One region of the Clostridium nitrophenolicum genome, then DNA from elsewhere that is predicted to be linked to it. Evidence: a T-box and tRNA genes for the amino acid it is inferred to sense, from the RefSeq annotation. Region 1 holds a T-box; the other holds one or more tRNA genes.
The links. A T-box is a leader RNA that pairs with one kind of tRNA and senses whether it is charged. The one in region 1 lies ahead of proS (proline--tRNA ligase), so its partner is inferred to be a tRNA-Pro.
Positions count from the first base shown of each region.

Region 2: it has a tRNA-Pro gene. The T-box ahead of proS (proline--tRNA ligase) is inferred to sense a tRNA for this amino acid. The anticodon was not compared.

Region 1 covers NZ_AP042469.1:5,273,589-5,282,025, forward strand. The annotation lists gene ftsH (ATP-dependent zinc metalloprotease FtsH) at 1-1,196, opposite strand, end outside; gene ACZ5N4_RS24975 (M20 metallopeptidase family protein) at 1,313-2,500, opposite strand; gene proS (proline--tRNA ligase) at 2,766-4,202, opposite strand; T-box leader at 4,340-4,560, opposite strand; gene ACZ5N4_RS24985 (DUF4397 domain-containing protein) at 4,839-5,480, shown strand; gene ACZ5N4_RS24990 (DUF2238 domain-containing protein) at 5,862-6,569, shown strand; gene rlmD (23S rRNA (uracil(1939)-C(5))-methyltransferase RlmD) at 6,739-8,142, opposite strand; gene ACZ5N4_RS25000 (DUF1540 domain-containing protein) at 8,261-8,437, opposite strand, start outside.
Region 2 covers NZ_AP042469.1:5,471,075-5,479,511, forward strand. The annotation lists gene spoVG (septation regulator SpoVG) at 26-316, opposite strand; gene purR (pur operon repressor) at 419-1,234, opposite strand; gene murC (UDP-N-acetylmuramate--L-alanine ligase) at 1,450-2,829, shown strand; gene ACZ5N4_RS25985 (hypothetical protein) at 2,901-3,215, shown strand; tRNA gene ACZ5N4_RS25990 (tRNA-Pro) at 3,328-3,403, shown strand; tRNA gene ACZ5N4_RS25995 (tRNA-Pro) at 3,456-3,531, shown strand; gene ACZ5N4_RS26000 ([Fe-Fe] hydrogenase large subunit C-terminal domain-containing protein) at 3,754-5,100, shown strand; gene ACZ5N4_RS26005 (HAD family hydrolase) at 5,295-5,948, shown strand; gene ACZ5N4_RS26010 (SH3 domain-containing protein) at 6,054-6,458, shown strand; gene ACZ5N4_RS26015 (pyridoxal phosphate-dependent aminotransferase) at 6,796-8,106, shown strand.

The sequences.
Region 1 (8,437 bases):
TCTTCTAGGTCTTCTTGCATTACTTCTTTCCTGTTACTTTTCACCGCTCTCAAAGCTGCCTCATTAATTATATTAGCTAAATCTGCACCTACCGCACCTGGAGTTCCTTTAGCTATAGCATTCAAATCAACACTTTCGGACATTTTGACACCCTTTGAGTGAACCTTTAAGATTTCTTCTCTACCCCTTAAATCTGGTCTGTCTGCTATTACTCTTCGATCAAACCTACCTGGTCTTAAAAGAGCCTTATCTAATACCTCTGGTCTGTTAGTAGCCGCTAGAATTACAACACCTTTAGATGAATCGAATCCATCCATTTCTGCCAGCAATTGATTTAAGGTTTGTTCTCTCTCATCATTTCCAGCTATGTTACCTTCTCTGCTTTTACCTATAGCATCTATTTCATCTATAAATATTATACAAGGTGCTTTCTCCTGTGCCTGTTCAAACAAATCCCTAACTCTAGAAGCTCCCATTCCTACAAACATTTCTACAAATGCTGATCCTGATATAGAGAAAAATGGCACTTTGGCTTCTCCAGCTACTGCTTTTGCTAATAAGGTTTTTCCCGTTCCTGGAGGACCTACAAGCAGAGCTCCCTTTGGAAGTTTAGCTCCTATATCCGTATATTTTTTAGGATTATGAAGGAAGTCTACAATTTCAACCAAAGATTCCTTTGCCTCTTCTTGCCCAGCTACATCGTTAAAGTTTACACCTGTTTCATTTTCTGCATATATCTTTGCTGTATTTTTCCCAAAAGACATAACCCCACTTCCCATTTTCTTATCAAGTCTTCCAAAAAGAATTCTACCAAGAAACATAAATATTATTATTGGAAGTATCCAATTTATAAAAAAATTCTTTATTGGATTATTCTCTTGAGGTGCTCCCCCATACTGTACATGTGCTGCATCTAGTTTTTTAATTAAATCAGGATCATCAACTTTCTCAGTATATAATATTTTGCTTTTTTCTCCTTCTTTGGTTTTAGGAGTAATAACTATTTTATCTCTTGTTATTTGTACCTCTTTGACTTTATTCTGAGAAACATATGTCATAAAATCGCTATACTTTATATGTTGAGTTTTTACATTAACCATATAATCATTAAGAAAAAACATAATAATAGCGACCACTATTGCATAATAAATTCCATATTTAAGTTTATTACCATCAAACTTTTTATTACTAAACATGTCAAGCCTCCATATCAACATAATTATAAATCATATAATTATATTATAACAATAAAACTACTTTTACTAATAGATTTTACAAATTATTTTAAAGTAATTTTAAAATTATCTATATTTTATTTCTCATTTAAGTAAACTATAGCACATTCAGCAAAAACAGCAGCTGCCTTATATATTATGTCTTCATCTATATTAAATTCTGGATTATGAAGAGGCTTAATAATTCCTTTCTTGGAGTTGTATGTGCCTACCCAAAAAAATGTCCCTGGAACTTTCTCCTCAAAACTTGAAAAATCCTCACCTATCATAGTGGGCTTATCAACTATAATTACATTTTTATGTCCTAGTAGTTTGCTGGCAGCCTTTCCTACAACTGATGTAACTTCACTATCATTTATCACTGGTGCATGATATGGAATGAATTCAAAATTATATTTAGCACCATTAGCTAAACTTATGCCTTTGATAATAGATTCCATAATATCAGGGATTTTATCTCTAACTTCATAGGTTAACGTTCTTATAGTTCCCTCCATCTCTGCTTTATCCGGTATTACATTATGAGCTGAGCCTGAATTAAATTTTCCTATAGTTATAACAGCAGGCTCTAATGGATCTACCTTCCTGCTTATTACAGTTTGGAGGGCCATATATATCTCACAAGCAACGGCTATTGGATCTATACATTTATGCGGCTGTCCTCCATGCCCACCTTTCCCATATATGCTTATCTTAAAGTTATCTGACGCAGCCATTAATGGTCCAGATTTGATCCCTATTTTACCAGCTTCAATATTAGGCCAAACATGAGCTCCTATAATTGCATCTACTTTAGGATTCTCTAACACCCCACTATGTATTGTCTTTTCTGCTCCACCTTCCTTCTCTTCTGCAGGCTGAAATAAGAACTTTACATTTCCTTTTATTTTTTCCTTAAGCTCAGACAAAATTGCGGCAGCACCAATAAGCCATGAAACATGAGCATCATGCCCACAGGCATGCATTAAATTAGGGTATTCAGATTTATATTTAATATTATTTTCCTCTGCAATTTTTAAACAGTCCATATCTGCTCTTAAAAGTATGGTTTTACCTGGGTATTTGCCTCTAAGTACCCCAACGACACCTGTAACTCCAACGTTCCTTTGAACCTCTATGCCGTACTGCTCCAGCATCTCTGCTATTATTTTTGCAGTTCTTGTTTCATGTAGTCCTATTTCGGGATGAGCGTGTATATCTCTCCTTATAGCTATAAGTTTATCTTTTATGGCTTCTGCCTTCTTTAAAATTATACTTTCATACACCAATATCCACCTCTTTTATACTAAAATCTTTATTAAAGTATACTATCTAGCTAATTAAAAATAAAGCTAAACTCAATTAATGTAGTAACTATTGTCAAAGACCTAAATAACCTAACATTAATCTTTAATAAATAAAGAATGAGGTTAGTATATCCTCATTCTTTATTTATTAAAAAACTAATTTTCATAATTATAACAATTTACTTTAAATCTTAACGCTAAGTTTATAATATACTTGCTATCCAAAATATAGCAACCTTTATTTTTAGTATGCTCTTCCCCAGTAAACTAAATGTTTAGCTTTTTTGCCACAGCATACACATGTATCTGAAACAACCTCTTGTTCAAATGGCATACAACGAGATGTAGCGCCAGTTACCTCTCTTATCTTATCTTCACAAGCTCTATCTCCACACCACATTGCCTTAATAAATCCTGGTTTATTTTCAATAATATCCTCAAATTCTTCCATAGTTGTTGCTACATAAGTTTTTTCATCTCTAGTTCTTGTAACTTCTTCTAGCATTGAATTATGAATAATATCTAACATCTCTTGAACCTTTGTTTCAATTTCATCCAATGAAACAATTGTTTTTTCTCTGTTGTCTCTTCTTACTAACACAGCTTGATTTTTCTCTATATCCTTTGGACCAATTTCTATTCTTAGTGGAATACCCTTCATTTCATATTCACTATACTTCCAACCTGGCATCTTATCACTATCATCAAGCTTAACCCTTACAACCTTAGCTAATCTTTCCTTTAATTCTTTTGCCTTTTCAAGTACTCCTTCTTTATGCTGAGCAACAGGAATAATTACCGCTTGAGTTGGTGCAATTCTTGGTGGTAATTTTAAACCACTATCATCACCATGAACCATTATTATTGCTCCAATTAATCTTGTAGTTACTGCCCATGTAGTATAATGTGGGTATTGTAACTTTCCACTTCTATCTGAAAATTGGATTGTAAATGCTCTTGAGAAATTCTCACCAAGATAGTGTGAAGTTCCTGCTTGTAATGCCTTTCCATCATGCATTAAGCTTTCGATTGTATATGTGTCATCTGCACCAGCAAACTTTTCTTTTTCCGTCTTTTTACCCATAACTACTGGCATCGCCAACATATCTTCACATAATTTAGAATACATATTTAGTATCTTAAGTGTATGAGCTTCAGCTTCTTCTTTTGTTTCATGGATTGTATGGCCTTCTTGCCATAAGAATTCAGTTGTTCTTAAGAAAGGTCTAGTTGTTTTTTCCCATCTTACAACTGAGCACCACTGATTGTATAGCTTTGGTAAATCCTTATAAGATTGAACAATTTTTGCATAGTGCTCACAGAATAATGTTTCTGATGTTGGGCGAACAACTAATCTTTCAGCTAATTCGTCATCTCCTCCATGAGTTACCCATGCAACCTCAGGTGCAAATCCTTCAACGTGATCTTTTTCTTTTTGTAGTAGACCTTCTGGTATAAACATTGGCATATATACATTTTCATGTCCATACTCTTTAAGCTTTGCATCTACGTACTTTTGTATATTTTCCCAAATTGCATAACCATTAGGGCGAATAATCATGCATCCCTTAACACTTGAATAATCAGCAAGCTCTGCTTTTTTAACGATATCTGTATACCATTGTGCAAAATCAACATCCATAGGTGTTATTTGTTCTACTAATTTTTTTCCATTATCCATTTAAATACTCCTCCAATAATTTTTGAGTTTAATTAGAATTTGATACTTAAAATAATCATCAACTGATATTATTACCAACATTGCGCAATTTAGTAATAAAAGGTAATTAAATGCAATATAAAAAGCCCCTAATCCCAAATAGGGACCGAGGCTGTATCGGCGGTACCACCCTTATTAATATACTTGTAAAAATATATTCACTCTTAATTTCTTAACGGAAATTAGCCGCTGTATCCTACTACTATTTCAGTACAGAACTCCGAGGTAGGTTCAAAATGGCTTTTTGGAAATCTCTCACCTTACATTCCCTCTCTTTAAAAAAGCTTAAATTTCTACTAATCCTCTTCCTTATTTTTGTAATATTGAAATTTTTTAAATTTATTTTATATGATAAAACATAAATATAAAATTGTCAATAGATTATCAAACTAAAATTTTAATATTCACGTACAATTTTTTTACACAGTCTTAATTATGTAATTATCTATAGTTACTCATTAAGTAATCTCCTTATTTTTTAGTTTCTCTATCATAATATTTCAAATGAAATAAAATGTTACATATTCTTTATGAAACGAACATTTTAATATTTATTTCATATTATAATATAGATCAGAAATATAAAGGAGAAAGTCAATGCTTTATTGTCAATATGCTGATATGACAGATTATTACTACAGAGCTAACCAAATGAATTCTTATATTAGAATATTCCACGCCTCTCCTAATGACCCAAATTTAGACATTTATGCCAACGGAAATCTTATAGTAAAGAATCTTGCTTACAAGGAATTTTCGCAATATCTGCCTGTTCCTCCTGGTAACTATAATATTAAAGTTTATCCTTCAGGACAAATTACGAATCCTATTATAGATGCTAATATAAATATTCCTGCAAATACTGTATTTAATATAGCCGCAATAGGAACTTTTCCTAACATTAGTTTATATACCATACAAGAACCAACCACCGCTCAGAATTTTGGAAGAGCTTGTGTAAGATTTATTAATCTTTCTCCAAACGCACCAGCTGTTGACATAAATTTATCTGACGGTACAAAAGTATTCAGAAATGTTGTTTATAAAGGTATTACAGATTACGCTTGCATTCCTCCAGGAACATATACCTTCATAATCAATCTTGCTGGTACTGACGATATAGTATTAACTGTTCCTAATGTTCAGCTGGAGCCTAATAATTACTATACTATCTATGCAGTTGGCCTAACTGGAAAATCTCCGGCTTTAGAAGCTATAGTGGCACCAGAACCAAGATAACACAATGAAGCGAAGGTATTTTTTTATGTTACCTTCGCTTTCATTATACTTATTTGTTAGCTGCTATACTCTAACTAGCTTGGGTCGTTGGCTTATAATTTCCTTTCTAGCTTAATTACTGTTTCAACGTGCCTTGAGTGTATAAAAGTGATATAATTTATTAAGAACGATTATTAATTATAATAAAATGTTTGTACAGAAAGCAGAATGGAAATATTCTTGTACAAAGATGACAGCGGTTTAAACGCTATTTCCAACCTGATGATTTTCATTTAAACTCAGATCTTGAACAATATATTTTTTCAAAGATAAGTGACGGTAGAAATCAAGATGTTGAAATATTGTTTTCTGGTGATAATAATGAAAAGAGGAGGTAAAAGAATGAAAAAAATATTTAGCAAAAGGAATTTTATAAAATTTGTTTTTGTAACAATGATATTATCCTCTGTTTTTGTAACAATCAGAATGATTATGGCACCCACAGTCGCACCGCTTTATAATCCCGATGTAAGAGTAAAGAGCGACTACTTTTTGATGCTTTTGCAGTGTATACTCGGCACATTTGCAATGTTGCTTCCGGGCTTTACAGAAAAACGTTTAAAAGTAAGCATACCAACAAATATGATATTTGTTTATTCTGCATTTCTTTACTGTGCAATTTATTTAGGAGAGGTAAAGAACTTTTACTACAGAATTCCCAACTGGGATATGATTTTACACACATTCAGTGGTGCTATGATAGGTGCATTAGGATTTACCGTAATAAGCTTTCTGAACAAAACCGAAAAAGTCCCGATTTATCTTACACCTGTATTTGTCGCATTTTTCTCGTTTTGCTTTGCTGTAACTGTTGGTGTCGTTTGGGAGTTTTATGAGTATGCTGCAGACGGATTATTGGGAACCAATATGCAGAAATTCGGGACAGAGAACGGGACCTTGTTCGTAGGACACTATGCGCTTTCAGATACAATGGCCGATTTGTTGGTAGACTGTATTGGTGCGTTTGCAATGTCTATAATAGGTTATATCTCTATTAAGTACGATAAAAACTGGCATGAAAAATTAATGTTCAGCCGCAAGATTAATTAGGCTAGATAAATATCAATCCCTATATTGCGGTGTCATATAGAGGTTGTAAAATATTTTATGTAAACTTATCACCTCCTTCTATGTTAGAATACTAAAATCATAGAAGGAGGTACTATACCTTTGGCAACATTTTGAGGACACTGCTATCGCTTCACTAAGTGCTCAATGCCTATTTCTTTACTATCTTCACAACTGTCTCCACGTGTGAGGTCTGAGGAAACATGTCTACCGGTTGAATCTCTACAGTTTTGTAATTTAAATCATTTAATATCCCCAAATCTCTAGCTAGAGTTCCTGGATCACAGGATACATATACTATTCTCTTTGGCTGCATTTTAGCTATCGCATCTAAAAGCACTCTTTCACACCCTTTTCTTGGAGGATCTACAACCACCACATCTGCTTTTATGCCTTTTTCTATAAGTTCTGGAATAACTTTTTCAGATTGTCCTACAATAAACTCTACATTACTAACGTTGTTTTGCTTGGCATTTTCTATAGCATTTTCTATAGCCTCAGGCACTATTTCAACTCCATAAACTTTCTTAGCATTTTGTGATAAAAACAGAGATATTGTACCTGTGCCACAATAAGCATCAAATACGGTTTCATTACCTGTTAAGTTTGCATATTCTAAAGCTTTGTTATAAAGCACTTCAGTTTGTATTGGATTTACCTGAAAAAATGAAAGAGGAGATATATTAAATCTAAAGTCTCCAATATAATCACTTATAGTATCATTTCCCCATAAGGTTTTACAATGCTGCCCTAGAATAACGTTTGTTCTTTTATCATTTACATTCTGTATAATGCTCTTTATATCCTTTATATTTTCTGTAATTAGTTTTACAAGAGCATCTGCATGTGGAATATCTTTGGTTTTAGTTACTATTACAACCATGGTTTCTTTTGTCCTAAAAGCTTTTCTTATCATTATGTGTCTTATTATTCCGCTGTGCATTTCCTCATTATAAGTTTCTATATTGCATTTTTCAATCCAAGCTTTAACTAGCTTAACTACTTCATCAGCAGTTTCATCTTGAATATTGCAAGCATCCATGTGGATTATCTCGTGACTTCTAGGTGCATAAAATCCTATTACAATATCGCTGCCTTTTTTACCAACAGGCAGCTGTACCTTATTTCTATATCTATAAGGATTATTCATGCCTATTGTATTATGTATAACTATATCATTATCTTCTTTTTCTTCGCCCTCTTCTACAACATCCAACTTACCTATTCTCTCTATGCAGTCCTTTACCCTATTTGTCTTAAACTTTAGCTGTGCATTATAAGAATAATGCTGAAGTTGGCATCCACCACACCTTTTGTAAGTATTACAAATAGGCTCTACTCTATCTTTTGATGATTCAACAACTTCTAAAAGTTTCCCGATTGCAAAGTTTTTATTTACTTTTATTATTTTTATCTTAACCTTTTCGTTTAACAAAGCACCATTAATAAATACTGTAAAGTCATTAATCTTTCCTACGCCTTCACCTTCATAGCCCATACCAGTTATATCTAATATATATTCTTTGTTTTTTTCTATCGGAATAGTTTTACTCATACTCTCACCCGCCATATTATAGTTTTACCTCATTAAAATCTTACCTCAATATTCTACATTTTCCTGATTGTTTTGTCCATTAAAACCTATACTGCAAAAAAATAAGCGGCAAATCCGCTTATTGGTTGTACTCTTTAAAGGTTCCACATTGAGTACGTTCACTTGAGTGTGCCTCTTCCCCATTTATCTGAACAAAATCTGCACTACATAATTTATTAACGTTATATATACAATTTTCTGCTTCACAAGCAATTTCTGGACTTATTTCTACTGATTCTCCACTAAATAACTGAGT
Region 2 (8,437 bases), 200 kb from region 1:
AAAGGAGTAGCTATACTCCTTTTTATTATTCTTCCGTAATTTGCTCGGAAGCAACTTCTTCATTTTTTACTTTTTCAAACTCTTCTAAAATAGATTTTTGTATTTTTTCTCTTGTTTGAGTATTAATTGGATGCGCAATGTCTTTAAATTCTCCATCAGGAGTCTTTCTGCTTGGCATTGCTATAAAAAGACCATTTTGACCTTCTATAACCTTTATATCGTGAACTACAAATTCATTATCAAAGGTTACTGAAACTATAGCTTTCATCTTACCTTCAGCAGCAATTTTTCTTACTCTAACGTCTGTAATTTGCATATAAAATCCACCTCCAAGATGCTTATGTATATATTATTCTCTACATTTTATATTTTTCCTTCTTTATTTTGTTAAAAATTAATAAATTTTTTGAAAATTATATTATTTGAACATTTTAGAAGGAAATAATAATGCTTCTCCATTTTCATCAATACCTTTAAAATCTACTATTGATACATAATCTTGAAAAAGTTTCTTAGGTGTTTCTACATTATCAATTAGTACACCTATCCCTAATAGTTCACTGTCAAATTCCTTCAGTAAATCTATTATGCCTGATGCTGTACCTCCAGCCTTCATGAAATCATCTACAAATATACACTTACTTCCCTTATTCATTGCCTTTTTAGATAGTGACATGTTTTGAATTCTCCCGGTAGATCCTGAAACATAATTTATGCTCAAAGTTGATCCTTCAGTAACCTTTGTTTCTCTTCTAACTACTACCAATTGAACTCCGAGCATTTTAGCGACTTCATAAGCTAGCGGAATTCCTTTAGTCTCAACTGTAACTACATAATCCACATTTTTATCAATAAATGATGCAGCAAGTATAATACCTGCTGTTTGTATAACTTGAGGGTTAAACATTAAGTCAGTCATGTATAAAAAATTCCCTGGTATTATTCTTTCTCTATTTTTCAAAATAATACATAGTTTTTCAGCAAATTCCTTAATTTTTTCATGGGATAGCCCACATACATACTTAACTCCTCCAGCAGCGCCAGATATAGTTTCAACTCTTCCCATGCTAAGCTTCATTAAAATATCCTTGACTACAACTAAATCTTCACTTATTGTAGACTTAGCAGCATTAAACATATCAGTAAAGTTATTTAAGTTTATAATCTTATTTGGATTTTCTATTAATATTTTTGTTATGGCTGCAACCCTTTGGTTTCTACTAAATTTATCCATAATCATCACCTATTCACTTTAAAATTTACGAATATTTTTTTAAAATTATATCCTATTATTCATATTTTATTCTAAAAAAACTATATAATCAATAACTTTATTGTCTTGTCCCATATATACCAAAGTTCAAAATAAAATTTAACAATTGTGTTTTTTTGACTAATTTTTGTATATAATTATTAAATGAAGTTATTTAATTAAAGGAGCTGATTCTAATGTCATTTGATTTTATAAACGATAAAAATAAAAATATACACTTTATAGGTATAGGTGGTATAAGTATGAGCGGCCTAGCTGAGATTTTATTAAACAGAAACTTTAAAGTGTCGGGCTCTGATATGAATGCTTCACCTATAACTGATACTCTATCAGCCAGAGGTGCTGAGATTCATATAGGCCAAAAGAAAGATAACATAAATAAAGATATAGACTTAGTAGTATATACTGCAGCCATATCTGAAGACAATCCCGAGCTAATGCGTGCTAAAGAACTAAACATACCGACCGTAACTAGAGCTGAATTTTTAGGCAGCATAATGAAAGGTCATAAATTTAACATAGCTATAGCTGGGACACACGGAAAAACTACAACAACTTCAATGGTTTCTCATATATGTCTAGATGCTGATTTAGATCCTACCATACTCGTAGGTGGACAGCTTGATGCTATAAATGGAAACGTACGCCCAGGCAATAGTGACTATTTTGTAACAGAAGCTTGCGAGTATAAAGGATCCTTCCTTGAGTTTTTTCCTTATATAGGGGTAATACTAAATATAGATGCAGACCATCTAGATTATTATAAAGATATAAATGATATTGAAAATGCATTTATAAAATTCGCTAAGCTTATCCCTGATGACGGTTACTTAGTTTGTTATGCTGATGATGAAAGAATGAAAAATGTGATTTCTCAATCAAACTGCAACGTAGTTACTTATGGAATTAATTCTGGTGATGTTGTGGCAAAAAATATTGTATTTAATGAAAAGGGATGTGCTTACTTTGATGTGTATAGAGATGAATCAAAACTTTTATCTATACAACTAAATATCCCTGGTAAGCATAATATTTTAAATGCCCTTGCTAGTATATGCTCTGCTTTAAGCCTTAATGTACCTTCTGAAAATATAGTAAATGGCTTACAAAGTTACAAAGGTACTCATAGAAGATTTGAACTAAAAGGAGTAAAAAATGGAGTTACTGTTGTTGATGACTATGCTCACCATCCAACAGAAGTTAAAGCTACATTGAGTGCAGCTAAAAATTATCCTCATAAGAAAATATTCTGCGTATTTCAGCCACATACCTATTCAAGAACAATAAATCTTTTTAATGAATTTAGTGAAGCTTTTGATGGTGTGGATGAACTTATATTAGCAGATATATATGCCGCAAGAGAGAAGGATACTGGTATCGTAAGCTCTTCTATGCTTGCAGACAAAGTGAAAGAAAGAGGCGTAAAATGCTCTAACATCCATAGTTTCGATGAAATAGTATCTTATCTAAATAAAAATTTAGATAATGGTGATATTCTTTTAACTGTTGGTGCAGGAGATGTCTTCAAAATAGGAGAAATGTATCTTAAAAATTAAAAAATATAACTATGCGTAAAATCCTCCAACATGGTAATAATATAACTGATAACCTGTTGGAGGTGTTTTCTATGAAAAACTTTTTGATATCTGCTGTAGTAGATATTATTTTAATTTTTATTTCCTATTTTTTGTTTAGAAATATAATTAGTGGTCCTACACGCCACAGACTTTATGAAAAATTCTTTGGTTCTTTTGCTAAATTTGTAATTTATACATTTATAGCAACTTTAATTATAACAGGCGTTACAGCCTTAATTCTTTATAGAACCTGGTACATAGCTTATATTAATATATTGGCACCAGCATTGGTTTCTATACTGATAGGATTTCTTATGTCAACTGTTCCTACACGCGGTGCAGGAGATGAAAAAAGCAAACAATAATTTTTAACGTCTACAAATAACTGATAGTAGTGAAATAACAAATCTATCAGTTATTTTATTATTATATTCACTGTTGACTTTTTCCAAAATATAGCATATAATATTTATATACCGGGGTGTGGCGCAGATGGGAGCGCGCGTGGTTTGGGACCATGAGGTCGCAGGTTCAATCCCTGTCACCCCGACCATTGAGTTACTAATAGCTAGTAACTCTTTTTTGCATTAAACATTAATATTTGTCGGGGTGTGGCGCAGTTGGTAGCGCGCTTGCTTCGGGATCAAGAGGTCGCAAGTTCAAATCTTGTCACTCCGACCAAAAATACGTGGTAGATAAAATTTATCACGTATTTTTTATAAGATTAAATTTATTTTACATTTAGCATTTAGATAGCTATTATACGCACTTATAATAATGCCTATCTTAAGCTTTTTATTTTGGAGCAATTATTAGAAATTGGGTTAATGTTTTAAATTTAGGGTAAATTATAAATAATATGGTATAATATAAATTATTACTTACTTATAAGGAGTTGTTAGCATGAAAGCAAAATATAGTGATTTATTTAAGTCATTAATAAAAGCATATTATGAAGACAAGTTTGAGGATAAGGTAAATGAAATCTTAGCATCGAATGAACTTGATAAAGAAAATCTATGTAAAGTTATTTCCTCACTTTGTGGAACCGGTATAACTTATAGTCCAAACTTTATTTCAGACTTAAAAAAAGCTATATCCTCTTACGAAGCAGACCATAAAATAGTTAATAAAATCAAACATTGTTCAATGGATTGTACAGATGAAAACGGAGAAACTATGTGCCAAAAATCATGTCCCTTTAATGCTATATTTATAGATAAGGAAAAACATACAAGTGTCATTGATTGTGAAAAATGTACTGATTGTGGTTTTTGTGTAGAAGCATGCCCTACTGGTGGAATTCTTGATAGAGTGGAATTTATTCCATTAGCGGAACTCCTTAAAAGTAAATCACCAGTTATAGCTGCAGTAGCTCCAGCAATTATTGGCCAATTTGGTGATACTGTAACTATAGATCAATTAAGAGCTGCTTTTAAAAGAATTGGTTTTACTGACATGGTAGAAGTGGCATTTTTTGCAGATATGCTTACCTTGAAAGAAACTGTTGAATTTGACCGTTTTGTAAAAAAACAAGATGATTTAATGATAACTTCATGCTGCTGTCCAATGTGGGTTGGTATGCTTAAAAGAGTTTATAATAATCTAGTAAAAAATGTTTCTCCTTCTGTATCGCCAATGATTGCTTCTGGCAGAGTACTAAAGAAGTTGAATCCTGACTGCAAGGTTGTATTTGTAGGACCTTGTATTGCTAAAAAAGCAGAAGCAAAAGAGAAAGATTTATTGGGAGATATAGATTTCGTGCTTACTTTTGCAGAAATGAAAGATATATTTGAAGCTTTAGATGTAAAACCTGCAGAGCTGGAAGAGGACACTTCTACTGAATATGCATCAAGAGGCGGAAGACTTTACGGCCGTACTGGAGGAGTATCTACTGCTATATGCGATGCAATAGAGAGAATATATCCTGAAAAACACAAGTTATTAAAGACAGCTCAAGCGAACGGAGTAAAAGATTGTAAAGAAATACTTGAAAAAGCACAAAAAGGCGAGTTAGATGCTAACTTTATAGAAGGAATGGGCTGCATCGGCGGCTGCGTAGGTGGTCCAAAAGCTGTCATTCCAAGAGAAAAAGGAAGAGAACACCTTGATGAAATGGCTGAAAACTCATCTATAAAAGTAGCCGTTGATAGTACTTGCATGAATAAAATACTCGATAGCATAGGTATATTTTCCTTTGAGGATTTTAAAGATGAAGAAAAAGTACATATATTCGAGAGAAAATTTTAACAGAACTTAATAGCATACATACGTTTTTAAAAGGAGAATGCCTCACAAATTTCTGAGGTATTCTCTTTTTGATTGTATATATATATTGACATTTATAATTCTAAATATATTATTTTATATTAGATGCCTAAGGTCACTTTTTACAGTTTATATTGCTTATATTTGATGTTATACTATAAGTCGAGGTGATATTTATGCTTAAAAATATTAAAGGTGCAATATTTGATATGGATGGTACTCTTATAGACTCTATGTGGGTATGGAGTAAGATAGATGAAGAATATTTAAAAAAGAGAAACATTGCTTTACCTAGCAACTTGAAAGAAGATATAGAACATATGGGCTTTGCAGAAGTCGCTCAATATTTTAAAGATAGATTTAATATTTCTGACACAATAGAAGAAATTCAAAAGGAATGGAATGAAATGGCCATAAATCAGTATGCCCATCATGTTTCATTAAAACCCGGTGCTAAAGAGTTTCTGTCTCTATTAAAAACAAAAGGAATAAAGATTGCTTTAGCAACAAGTAACTGTAAACCATTGATAGAAATTGCTCTTAAAAGAAATGATATATATCACTATTTTGATTCAATAACAACTACCGACGAGGTTTCTAGAGGCAAAGATTTCCCAGACGTATATTTACTAGCATCAGAGAGACTAATGTTAAAACCTAAGGAGTGCGTTGTATTTGAGGATATACTACCTGCTGTTAAAGGGGCAAAGGCTGCTGGTATGACTGTAGTAGGCGTACATGATTCCTATTCAGAATATCAAAAGGAAGACATAATAAATTCTGCTGATATGTATATTCTTCAATATAAAGAACTTATAGAGGCTGTTTAATATTTAAAATCTTAGTTAAATTTAACTAGGATTTTTTTATTTTGTGACAGTTTTGACTTATTAGTGAATATAATAATATTGTATATCTATAGGGAGGAAAGGTTAATGTTGGCGTTTTTATTTGTACTCCTCGTTGGTTTCTCTTTATTTGTTTCTTACTATTTCACAAATAAGGTATCAAATCAAAGGAAGCAAATTTTACTTCTAAAATATCAAAACAATAATTTAAAGCACAAAACAAATTCAGAGTCCAGTTTGCATACTACTATCAAATATCTAAACCCTAATTATAGTCAAGGTATCGTTAAGGAAGACTGTAATTTATATATAGCACCTTTAAGTAATTCTGCTATAATTAATTCTTTAAATCAATCTACTATAATACAAATATATGATAGTGCAGAAATTAATGATGAACTATGGTATGAAGTTTCGATTCTATCAGAAGATAGAATTAATTCAAAGGGATGGATAAAGAGTGATTATATAAGCTTCAAAGATAGTATATAAGATTTAAAGCCCGAAAATTAATTTTCGGGCTTTAAATCTTATATACTATCTTAATTGTTAAGATGAAGAAAAAACTCCTTAAAAAATTTATCTAAATGTCCTATTAAAACTAAATAAATTATTAAATATTGACTAAACAATTAAAATTAAACACTTTAATCAAAAGATTTTGAAAATTTATAATAACGTGGTATACTTATATACAGGTGAGAACCTTCAGCAAATGAAAAATGTGCAAAACCAGTACGAGAAACTGTATGTTTTGAAGATTTCTGAGAAGAGCAATGAATGCTATGCATACATTATAAATTACATATTTTAAGGGGGTATTTTATTCATGAATAAACCAGTATTATCAGATCATTTCAAAAAAAGAATGCCATCAGACGTAAGACTTGGTCAGATCAAATTTGAGGGACGTAAAGTTAAACCTGCATTAATCAATGTAGCAATTGGAAACGTTTCACTTCCAACAAATCCTGCTATGCAGAAAAGAATGTTTTCATTAAATGCACCTGAAAGCCCATTTACAAAGGGTGTTATAAGATATTCAGGTACTGCTGGTGTACCTGAAGCTCAAGAAGCTTTTAAAAACATTCTTAAATGCGAAGGGTTTAATACTGATAAATTACACGTTGCAGTAACTGATGGTGGATCCAGTGGTATGGAATTGTTATTACTTGGTGTTTGCGGAGATGCAGGCACAGGTGAAAAACCATTTATGATGATTGACCCAGCTTATACAAATTATATTTCTTTTGCAGAAAGAATCGGACGTAAAACTGTTACAGTAAAACGTCATTTAGGCGAAGATGGCAAGTTCAGTCTTCCAGAACTTGACAAAATCGAAGAAACTATTAAAGAGCACAATCCTGGGGCACTTCTTGTAATACCTTACGACAATCCTACAGGACAGCTCTATGATTATGCAACTCTTAAAGAGCTTGCTAAACTATGCGTAAAATATAATATGTGGATGGTAAGTGATGAAGCTTATCGTGAACTTTATTATGTTGACACTGATCTAGTAAGCATCTGGGGATTAACTGATGCAGATGTACCTGGCATAGAAGGAAGAAGAATAAGCTTAGAGACAGCATCAAAGGTATGGAATGCCTGCGGTTTAAGAATCGGAGCTTTAATCACTGACAATGAAGAATTCTATACTCAAGCAGTAGCTGAATATACTGCTAACCTTTGCAGTAACGTTATCGGTCAGTATATATTTGGAGCACTAGCACATGAAACTAAGGAAGATATTGCTGGATGGTGCAAAGGACTTCGTGAGTACTACAAAGAGATAATGTTTAAATTCTATAATAATCTAAAGGAATTAGAACCTGGTCTAATCGTTTCTAGTCCTGATGCATCTATCTACTCAGTAATTGATGTTAGAAATATTGTAAAACCAGGATTTGATTCAATCAACTTTGTTTTATATTGTGCACAAGAGGGCTCAGTAAACTTAAACGGAGTGGATACAACTCTTTTAGTAGCACCTTTAAAAGGTTTCTATGACATTAAACCAGGCGATGCTAATCCAGGAAGTACTCAATTCCGTGTAGCATTTATAGAAACTCCAGAAAACATGGAAAAAGTTCCTGAATTATTCATTAAGCTTTTAAAACAGTATGAAGCTCAACGCTAAAATTTACAAAATAAGCGTGATAAAAGATTAAATACCACCTGCATAGAGTGTGGTTTACTATGGGATTATCTTTTGTTAGGTAACTCAACATAAATAAAAGGAGCGCGTTGCACTCCTTTTATTTCTATTACACAATTTTTAGCTCACTATATTCTTCTTACGTCGCATTGCCTTACACGTATATACAATATATTATATTTATATTAACTTCCAAATTCAATTTATTAAAATGAATAAAGTATAGACACTTAAAGAGCTTGATTTATAGAAATAAATATGATAAGATTTATAAAAATTGATGTTATGAGGTGAATATTCAAAATGATTCATT